DNA from 4 places in the Arthrobacter sp. alpha11c genome. Region 2 is predicted to be linked to each of the others. Evidence: riboswitches for the same ligand, from Rfam matches in the RefSeq annotation. Region 2 holds a riboswitch; each other region holds the start of a gene.
What was found. A riboswitch is a leader RNA that binds a small molecule or an ion and turns the genes downstream of it on or off. The one in region 2 is predicted to bind cyclic di-AMP.

Region 1: another riboswitch for cyclic di-AMP. It lies ahead of ACTAQJ_RS18460 (hypothetical protein); the one in region 2 lies ahead of ACTAQJ_RS11780 (M23 family metallopeptidase).
Region 3: another riboswitch for cyclic di-AMP. It lies ahead of ACTAQJ_RS12750 (aggregation-promoting factor C-terminal-like domain-containing protein); the one in region 2 lies ahead of ACTAQJ_RS11780 (M23 family metallopeptidase).
Region 4: another riboswitch for cyclic di-AMP. It lies ahead of ACTAQJ_RS14960 (NlpC/P60 family protein); the one in region 2 lies ahead of ACTAQJ_RS11780 (M23 family metallopeptidase).

The regions. Positions count from the first base shown of each region.
Region 1 covers NZ_CP196747.1:3,969,810-3,972,001, reverse strand. The annotation lists gene ACTAQJ_RS18470 (ATP-dependent DNA ligase) at 1-257, opposite strand, end outside; gene ACTAQJ_RS18465 (hypothetical protein) at 305-538, shown strand; cyclic di-AMP (ydaO/yuaA leader) riboswitch at 668-818, shown strand; gene ACTAQJ_RS18460 (hypothetical protein) at 821-2,149, shown strand.
Region 2 covers NZ_CP196747.1:2,604,879-2,607,070, forward strand. The annotation lists gene ACTAQJ_RS11780 (M23 family metallopeptidase) at 96-926, opposite strand; cyclic di-AMP (ydaO/yuaA leader) riboswitch at 933-1,162, opposite strand; gene ACTAQJ_RS11785 (iron-dependent transcriptional repressor DtxR) at 1,366-2,061, opposite strand.
Region 3 covers NZ_CP196747.1:2,822,928-2,825,119, reverse strand. The annotation lists gene ACTAQJ_RS12755 (MerR family transcriptional regulator) at 1-231, opposite strand, end outside; gene ACTAQJ_RS12750 (aggregation-promoting factor C-terminal-like domain-containing protein) at 416-1,231, opposite strand; cyclic di-AMP (ydaO/yuaA leader) riboswitch at 1,237-1,394, opposite strand; gene ACTAQJ_RS12745 (sensor histidine kinase) at 1,529-2,192, opposite strand, start outside.
Region 4 covers NZ_CP196747.1:3,273,035-3,275,226, reverse strand. The annotation lists gene ACTAQJ_RS14970 (NCS2 family permease) at 1-108, opposite strand, end outside; gene ACTAQJ_RS14965 (copper resistance CopC family protein) at 222-845, shown strand; cyclic di-AMP (ydaO/yuaA leader) riboswitch at 1,020-1,188, shown strand; gene ACTAQJ_RS14960 (NlpC/P60 family protein) at 1,192-1,959, shown strand; gene ACTAQJ_RS14955 (FAD-binding protein) at 2,104-2,192, opposite strand, start outside.

The DNA of each region.
Region 1 (2,192 bases), 1.4 Mb from region 2:
CTGTTGTCAGCTATGAGGACGATTTCGCCGTCGATCACGCATTTGTCCGGGAGGTTCTTCTTCAGCGCTTCCACCAGTTCAGGGAAATACCGAGTCATGGGACGTTCGTTGCGGCTGCCCAGGATGATCTCATCCCCGTCTTTGAAAACGATGGTCCTGAACCCGTCCCACTTTGGCTCAAAATGGCCTACATCAGGGATCGAAGGAACGGACTTGGCAAGCATGGGCGAAATGGGCGGCATCACTGGGAGGTCCATACGACTATGTTCTACCTGCCGCTCGCGGCGGAAGCTAGTCTTGGGCCATGGATATCTTGGCCGTTCTAGTGGCAGTACTGGCAGCACCTGCCCTCATTGCGGCCCTTTGGTTCTGGGTCTCCCGCCAGAACAGCAAGGGGAAAGCCCGGCGCGGCGCCACGGGTGGGATGCTGGGTGTGGCGGACGAAATTTTCCGACCCGAGACCCATTACGCACACCAAGTCCAAAGGATCCAGCACGAGCTGCCAGCCCCGGCTCCGGCCCCGGAGCCTAAGTCCTAACGCACCTTCGCGCTGGAAGGCGTCCCGCCCGTTACATTAATGTGACTTTACTATGGCGCTCATGTACGGTCTAAGAGCGACCCGTATCTCCGCTGGGCCGCTTCCGGGTTGACGCCGAGCTCTGCCGCAAACCGGAATCCGCCAGACTCGCGGCAGAGACGGGGGACCCAGAGTTCCCGGGCCTGATTTTTCATAGGCCCTTGGGGTGAAGCCGCCTTGCGCGGCCGGACGGCCTCGTCCGAACCCGACAGCTAACCTCGCAGGCGTTGAGAGGCAACCACCATGTCCCCAACCATGGATCAGCCGCGCCGCGCCCAAATAGCGCGCGAGCGTACCCAGCCAACCGGACGCCGTCGGGCCCAACCCAGCGGATCCTCCACCAGCACGCCAGAAGCAGAAGCGGGTTTAATAGGCACGACGCCGGAACCCACCACCGCTCCTGCTCCCGCCCCTGCGGCACCCACCACGCGCGCGGCCGCTCGCGCGGCAGAGCGTGAACGGGCAGCGCAGGCAGTTATTTCTGCTGAGTCAGCTCCGGCTAAAACTGCTCCAGCAGAAACAGCACCGGCGGACTCTGCTGCGGCGGATTCTGCTGCGGTAGTTTCTGCTCCCCTGGAGCCGGCGACTGCTGCGATTCCAGCTGTTCCGGCGCGCGAACCGGTCGCTCCCGAACCGGCTACGGATCCCGAGCCTGCCACCGCTGCTATCCCGATCGTTCAGGCGCCCACGCCCGCCGCTGCACCCACCCCCGCCGCGCACGAACCGGACCCCGCTACCGCTGCCATTCCGATCGTTCCGGCGAAGAGCCCTGCCCAGCTCGCCGCAGCCGCGACCGCCGCCGCTGGTCTCGCAAGCCGGAAAGCCCTTCGCGCCCAAGAATCCGAGAGCGGAACAGCCCCTTCCGCGACAACGGCTGTCCAGTCCTCGGCAAGCGTCGCCCCTGCTTTCGGAGCGTCGTCCTTCAGCCACGAACCACACGCCGTCCTCACCAAGGCCGCCTCGGTCAAGACAATGGGCCAGCGCATGGCAGTTGTCGCTGGAGCATTGGGCTTGGTATTGACCGTTGGCACCATGAGCCAGGCCTTCGAGCTTCCCTTCTTCGGGAAGGAAGCACCGGCCCAGGAAGCCAGTGACGCAAAGACAGGTGGCGACAGCAGGCAGTCAACTTCGGCCGCCCCTGCGCCCAGCTCGTCCTACTCCAGTACCTCTGCTTCGTCGGCCAGCAGCGAGGCCGGACAGCCGGCAACTGTTGCAACGCAGTCGTCAGAAGAGGCACCCGCTCAGGGATCGGCGTCGTCCATTCCTACTCCGCAAGTTTCACTCGCGGATCCTGTTTGGGTCCCTTCGGCAGTCCCGTCCGCTGTTGTTCCTGTGCCGGGCGTGACAACTCCTGTCCCAACCCAGCCGGCCCCGAGCCCGGTTCCGTCGGACACGGTTACCACCCCACCTGCCACGACGACGCCGACGCCCACCGTCACTCCGGCGCCTACTCCAACACAGACTCCGGCGCCAAAGCCAAAGCCGACCGGGAGCCCCAGCACCACGCCGTCCAGTGGTTCAGCACTGGACCTGGACGGCATACTCGACGGCGCGACGGGGATTTTGAAGTGAGCACGCAACTTCCCAGGACCAGCAAGCACGTCGGATGGCACGG
Region 2 (2,192 bases):
AGCCGATGCGCTTTAGACGGTACAACAGATGTTCGTGAATGTCACATTCAGGTCACGGGGCGTGTCATGGATGCGAGAGGCAACCATCAACTGGCTCAGAGCCAGCCCATGGGATCTACGACCTCGCCGTTTACCTGGACCTCGAAGTGGAGGTGGCAGCCCGTAGAAGCTCCTGTGGTGCCACTCAGCGCGACCGTATCGCCGCGGCTGACAGTCTGTCCCACTTTGACGTTGAAGGACGACAGGTGGTTATACGTGGTCTCGAGGCCGTTGCCGTGATCAATCACCACGCGGTTGCCTCCGCCGTACTCATGCCACCCAGCGAACGTGACCTTGCCTGCGGCCGCCGCGTGAACGGCGGTTCCGCACTGGGCCACGAAGTCCTGGCCACGGTGGAAGTCACCGGTGCCGCCGGTAAGGGGGCTGACACGGTAGCCAAACGGTGATGCCGTGACCAGCTTGTCCAGCGGACTTCCCAAGGTGCCAAGTGAGGAGGCGCGCTGGATGCTCCCCGCTGACTGGGCGCTCAGCAACTGCTTGAGCTTGCCGTCAGGATCAGCGGCGGTAGCGACTGCTGCACGACTGAAATCAATTTTGGCAGAGGCTGCTGCAGAAACTTCCGGTTGGCTGCCACCGGGCACGGAGAGGGCCGCCTCGGCCTGTCCGGACTCGGACGTGGCCATGACGGGGCTTGTGGCAGGCAGGCCTACAGTCAGGGCAAGTCCGGTGGCGGCAAGCGCGACACCGGCCTTCTGCCCGACACCACTGGCTGCGGCGAAGTCGGCTACCTGGCGCAACGGGCTCTTACGGCGGCGCACCTGACGCGGGGTGTCGCGTGGCCGGATCTCCATTGCGGCGCGGGCTGGCCGTAGCTCAGCAGCGGGGCCGGACGCGCGGCGGCGGCCCCTGACGTTCTGCGATGTCAAACTCTGTTCCTCTCTGGAAAGCCTGCGAAGTTAGCTGTCGGATTCGGGTCAGAGAGTTCAAAGACCCGGTCCGCACGAAGCGCAAACGGCACACAGGTATCCCCGGGAGGACTTGCGTTAGTAGGCACTTCTGCTGCGGACTTCACCCCAAGGCTGCTTCTTTAGGCAGCCGCTTGTGGTTCCCCCGCCTCTGCCAGTAGTTGATGACACACCTGATCTGCTGGCAGAGCTCGGCTCCAGATCAGGTAACGCTTTGGTATCGGCGCTAGTAGATAACTATAGGTGATTAAAGCCCGCAGTAATAAATTCGTTATCTTTCCAAACGACCGTGTTGTGGGTGGCCCCCATATCATCAGTCGCGGAAATCCGCAGGTCACACGCGCGCCGACCATCCCAAAGTGAGATCTGACACTCCCCGCGGTCAGAGGGAAAGTCAGAGTCAGCTGACGGCGACGAAGACGTGCGCAGCTACCTCGGGAGGCAGCTCCAGCGCTCCTTCAATGCCGGGAACGCGGACGGAGATGTACTCCCCCACCCGTTCCAAGGAGACAGTTGCGCCAGGACGAATTCCGCCTTCGTCGAGCTGGGTGAGGAGCTCGGGCTCAACCTGGATGGGTTCAGCAAGGCGGCTGACCACTACGCGTGAATCGGCAGCGTACCCGTCCATCGCATGCAGCAGGTTCACGTCCAAGCGGGCAAGGGGCTGGCTGGCGAGGCCGCCAAGCGCTTCCAAACCCGGGATGGGGTTGCCATACGGTGACTCGGTGGGGTGCTCCAACAACTCATAGAGCCGGCGTTCCACCCGTTCGCTCATGACATGCTCCCAGCGACATGCTTCGTCATGAACGTACGCCCAGTCCAGACCAATGACGTCGGCCAGGAGCCTCTCGGCAAGGCGGTGCTTCCGCATGACTTCGGTGGCCCGCTTGCGCCCGGCTTCGGTCAGCTCCAGGTGGCGGTCGTTGGACACAATCACCAGGCCATCGCGTTCCATGCGTCCAATGGTCTGGGAAACCGTGGGACCCGAGTGCCGCAGACGCTCCGCAATGCGTGCGCGAAGAGCCACGATGTTCTCTTCTTCAAGCTCCAAAATGGTCCGAAGATACATCTCAGTGGTATCGATCAGATCCGTCATCCAGCTCAGCTCTCCTCGAACGCATTTCTTGCGTAATCTCCACCGTACCGCGTCCCAGCCAAGGTGGACGGCGTGCAACCGACACCTCAGGAACGTCAACCCCAGCCTAGCTTATTTGGAATTACTCTGGA
Region 3 (2,192 bases), 220 kb from region 2:
TTGCAGCGCTTTGCCGATGGCCGCGAGCGGAAGGCCCAGCATCTGAAGCGATCTGATCCGGTATAGCCGGCGAAGGTCGCCCTCCGAATACCGGCGATGACCGGACGCTGTCCTTTGGCTTGCGGACAGCAGCCCGATCTCGTCGTAGTGGTGGAGCGTCCGCACGCTGACGCCACACGCTGTGGCCAGCTCACCGATGCTCCACGGTCCGGATCCTCTTGTTCCCGTCATGAGCACAACGCTAAGTCCTGACGTAACGTCAGGTGCAAGTCGTCGTCACCTGAACGCGAAAACCGCCCCGGTTCCCGCCGTTAGCTGCAGTAATCACTGCTGCGACGGCGGAAAACGGGGCGGTAATCAGGCCCTGCACGTTTGAGCCCGCTGGGGTGGGCTCAAACCTGCCTATTGAGTTGGCTTAGTACCAGTTGTTGGCCAGGTGGAAGGCGAGGGCTGCCGAGGGGGAGCCGTAGCGTTCCTTGATGTAGTTCAGGCCCCACTTGATCTGGGTCTGGTAGTTGGTCTCCCAGTCAGCGCCGGCAGTTGCCATCTTGGAAGCCGGCAGGGACTGCACGATTCCGTAGGCACCACTGGACGCGTTGGTCGCCGTGGTCCGCCAGTTGGATTCCTTCTCCCACAGGGTGTTCAAGGCAGTCATTTCGCCCGGACCCCAGCCGTAGTTGGCGAGGATGCTGGCGGCGTATGCCTTGGCAGCAGCGGGATCGTCCACGGCCTTGGGAGCTGCGGCAGCGGCCGCGGCTGCAGCGGCGGCGGCATCGGCAGCCTGCTTGGCGGCTGCATCAGCGGCAGCCTTCTCGGCGGCGGCCTGTGCGGCAGCAGCCTGGTCGGCGGCGGCTTTCTCGGCCGCAGCCTTCTCGGCAGCAGCTGCTTGTGCGGCGGCAGCTTGGTCTGCGGCAGCCCTGTCGGCTGCGCCCTTCTTGGCAGCGGCATCCAAAGAAGCAGAAATTTCCGCTGATTTGTTGCTGATCTGGGCGGTAGCCTGCGTCTCGGACGCCTGGCTCGTTTCGGGGAGATTGAATGCGGCGTTTGCGGCCTGGCCGAGCGATGCGACGCCCAATGCTGCGGCAACGACTCCTGCAACAACGGACATTCGTTGCCCGGTCTTGCCGCGGCGTGCAGCGTTCTTCAGAACGGTTTGCGACTTCGTCAGGGGAGCATTGTGTTCGTCACGGTGACGCGCGGAAGGGCGCGTCTGATCGTTGAATTCAGACATGTGTGATTACCTCTCAGCGCCTGCGGAGTTAGCTGTCGGGTTCGGATGAGGTCATCCGGCCGCGCGCGTAGCTGCGGCTTCACCCCAAGGGCAAGGAAAGTACTGTGCCCGGAGACTCTGGGTCCCCCGTCTCTGCCTCGAATGAGAACGGAACTCCGGGAAGTGGCAGAGCTCGGCGCATCCCGGGTGTGGGCCAGTTAGGGGCGACCCACCCTTTCGAAGGTACAGGAGGTTTCGGCTTAAGTCACATTTGGGTAACAGAGATCACGTTCACGGCGCGTCATGTTGCCTGATTCGTTATATGCGTTCGTTCGAAGCTGTGGGGAAGCGAAGAGCGAATTCCGTGCGTCCCGGCTGGGACGTTACTTCCACACTTCCGCCATGCGCCTGGACGATGGATTCGACGATTGACAAGCCCAATCCGGAGGTTCCTTCCGAGCCTGATCTCGCCGCGTCAGCCCGGGCAAAACGCGAGAAAATACGGCCTTGGAACCCAAGAGGAATACCAGGCCCGTTGTCAGTGACCGTGACCACCGCGCTACCGTCCGCGGAAAGCGTGACGCCTGTGACCACCGTGGTACCTGGATCGGTGTGCTTGCGGGCGTTGGAGAGCAGATTGGCCAACACCTGATGCAGCTGGGTTGCGTCCCCGCGCACCGTAATGGGCTCGTCAGGGAGTTGGAGCTTCCAGATGTGGTCCGGTGCCATCACCTTTTCGTCGCTGACGGTCTCGATCACCAGCTGCGTCAGGTCCACATCCGTGACCTTCAGCGGCTGGCCTTCGTCCAGGCGAGCCAGCAGCAACAGGTCCTCCACAAGCGTGGTCATGCGTTCAGACTGGCTCTGGACCCGTGCCAGCGACTTCCTGCCGTCATCCGTGAAGTTCTCCGTCATACGAAGCAGCTCGGTGTATCCGCGGATGGCGGTCAGCGGCGTCCGGAGTTCGTGGGAGGCATCGGCA
Region 4 (2,192 bases), 670 kb from region 2:
GCTCATGGCGAAGAAGGTCGCGAAGCCGCCACGTATTTCCCGCGAGTATGTGGACCCGCGCTCGGAGATCTTGAAGTAGCGGTCGATTGCAGAACCTTGTTTAAGCATGAAGGTCTCCGGGGATCGGGGGAGTTTGCTCTCAAATCCTATGCCCGCTGATGTGGGGCGTTGGGACGATTCGCCTAGTCTGTAAGGAAGCCAACACTAGGAGAAACCGCCCCATGCGTACCAGCCGCCCGCTTCTGGCCGCCGTCGTAGCCGCTCTCGCTTTCGCTTCCGCGTTGCTGCTGGGAGTCGCTCCGGCCTCCGCGCATGACGTCGCCGAATCAACAACTCCGGCCAACGGTGCCAGGGTGGCTGAAGTGCCGGCGTCGGTGTCCATCACGTTCAACAACCGGCCGCTTGCCATCGGTTCGGGCGTGACTGTCACCGCTGGGGGCGAAAACTGGGCAGATGGCGCAGTGGAAATCATCGACAACATGGCTGTCCAGAAGCTGCGCCCGGGCGCTCCAGCCGGGGAATACACGGTGGTGTGGCGCGTGGTCAGTTCAGACTCCCACCCGATCGAGGGAACCTTCAAGTTCACAGTTTCCGGGACAAGCACGACGACGGCGAGCGGCTCAGCAGGCGCCTCCCCCTCGGCTTCGGCTGCTGTTCCGACGGCGGGCACAGCAGCCCCCGGTACGGAAAATACTGAGCCGGCTCCGGCAGCTTCCCAACCCTTCCCCTGGAGCATCGTTGGCCTCGCTGTGGTGGCGATCGGTCTCGTGATCTTCCTCGCTGTTACAGCCCGCAAGAAACTAGCGGCTCCCAACGACGCGGATGACGAAAATTCCCCGGAATAGCAGGGTTTTCTACATACTTGCGAAGATCTCGAAATGGTCACCACGACACGCCAAAACTGAACTTCTCGTTACGTAAATGTGACTTTGAGGTGATCTTCCCGTACGGTTGTACCTGTGCCTGTTCCACGTAACGGGCATTTCCGGGCTGATTGCCTAGCTCTGCCGCAGTCCGGAATCCGTTCGCAGACAAACCTACGGCAGAGACGGGGAACCCATTTTGGCCCGCTTTAAGAGCGCGCCTTGGGGTGAAGTCACGAAGCTTCCGCTGCACAGCGGGGGATAGTGGCCGGGTGACTCCCATCCGAATCCGACAGCTAACCTCGCAGGCATCGGGAGAGGCTCTTTCATGTCTTCACGCATTCTTCGCGGCCGTCGTAAGGCGGACAGCGTACGTCCTAATCCGTTCATCTCCATCTCCAAGGCTGTTGCCAGCAACGCATCCGGCGCAGGTCGCCAAGCCGCTGTCATCGCAGCAGCTTCAGGCCTCGTCCTGACGGGTTCCATCGCTGCCCACGCTGCAGAGACCCCCGTTCAGCGCGACTCCAGCCCTGCTACTGTCGCCGAGACCGTCACTGAGGGTCCCACCAAGGTTGTTACGGCCGCATCCACGGCCACCATCAACTTCGAGCGCCCCGCGGTTGCTTCCGTAGCGGCTCCCGTTATTGAAAAGCCGGCCCCCGTTGCTCCGGCCCCGGTTGCCAAGAAGGCCGCAACGGCTACCGTCCAGGCCGCTGCAACCACCACGGCTACCGCTCCGGTGGCAGCCGCGCCTGCTGCTGCAGCTCCGGCTGTTGGTGGCGTCAACGCCGCTATGGTCGCCTCGGCTTACGCCCAGATCGGCATCGTGCAGGACTGCACCGCCATGGTGGAAAGGGCCCTCGGCTCCGCAGGCATCCCGGTTGGCGACCTCGCACCCATGCAGTTCCTGAACTACGGCAAGGTTGTCAGCGACCCCCAGCCCGGCGACATGATCGTCCAGTCCGGCCACGTTGCCATCTACATCGGCAACGGCCAGGCCATCAGCGGTGGCATCAACGGCAACCAGACGGGCATCCACCCGATCAGCTGGCTCACCGCAACCGGCCCCATCACGTACGTACGCGCTGGCGCCTAAGCATCACGCTCCAACTCAAAGGCCGGTGCCTTCGAGGACTAACGTCTTCGGGGGTACCGGCCTTCTGAGTTAACTTTTGTTCGTTTTAGGAACAGGGTCCGGTTTGCTCGACGGTTTCTCAGCCGAGTTTCCAGGCAAGGGGTTCTAGGCGAGGGCGATGCCGGGCCCGGCCGGGAGGGCAACCTTGGATGAGATCGCTTGCCCCACTGCCTTGGCTTGCCGTAGTACTTCCT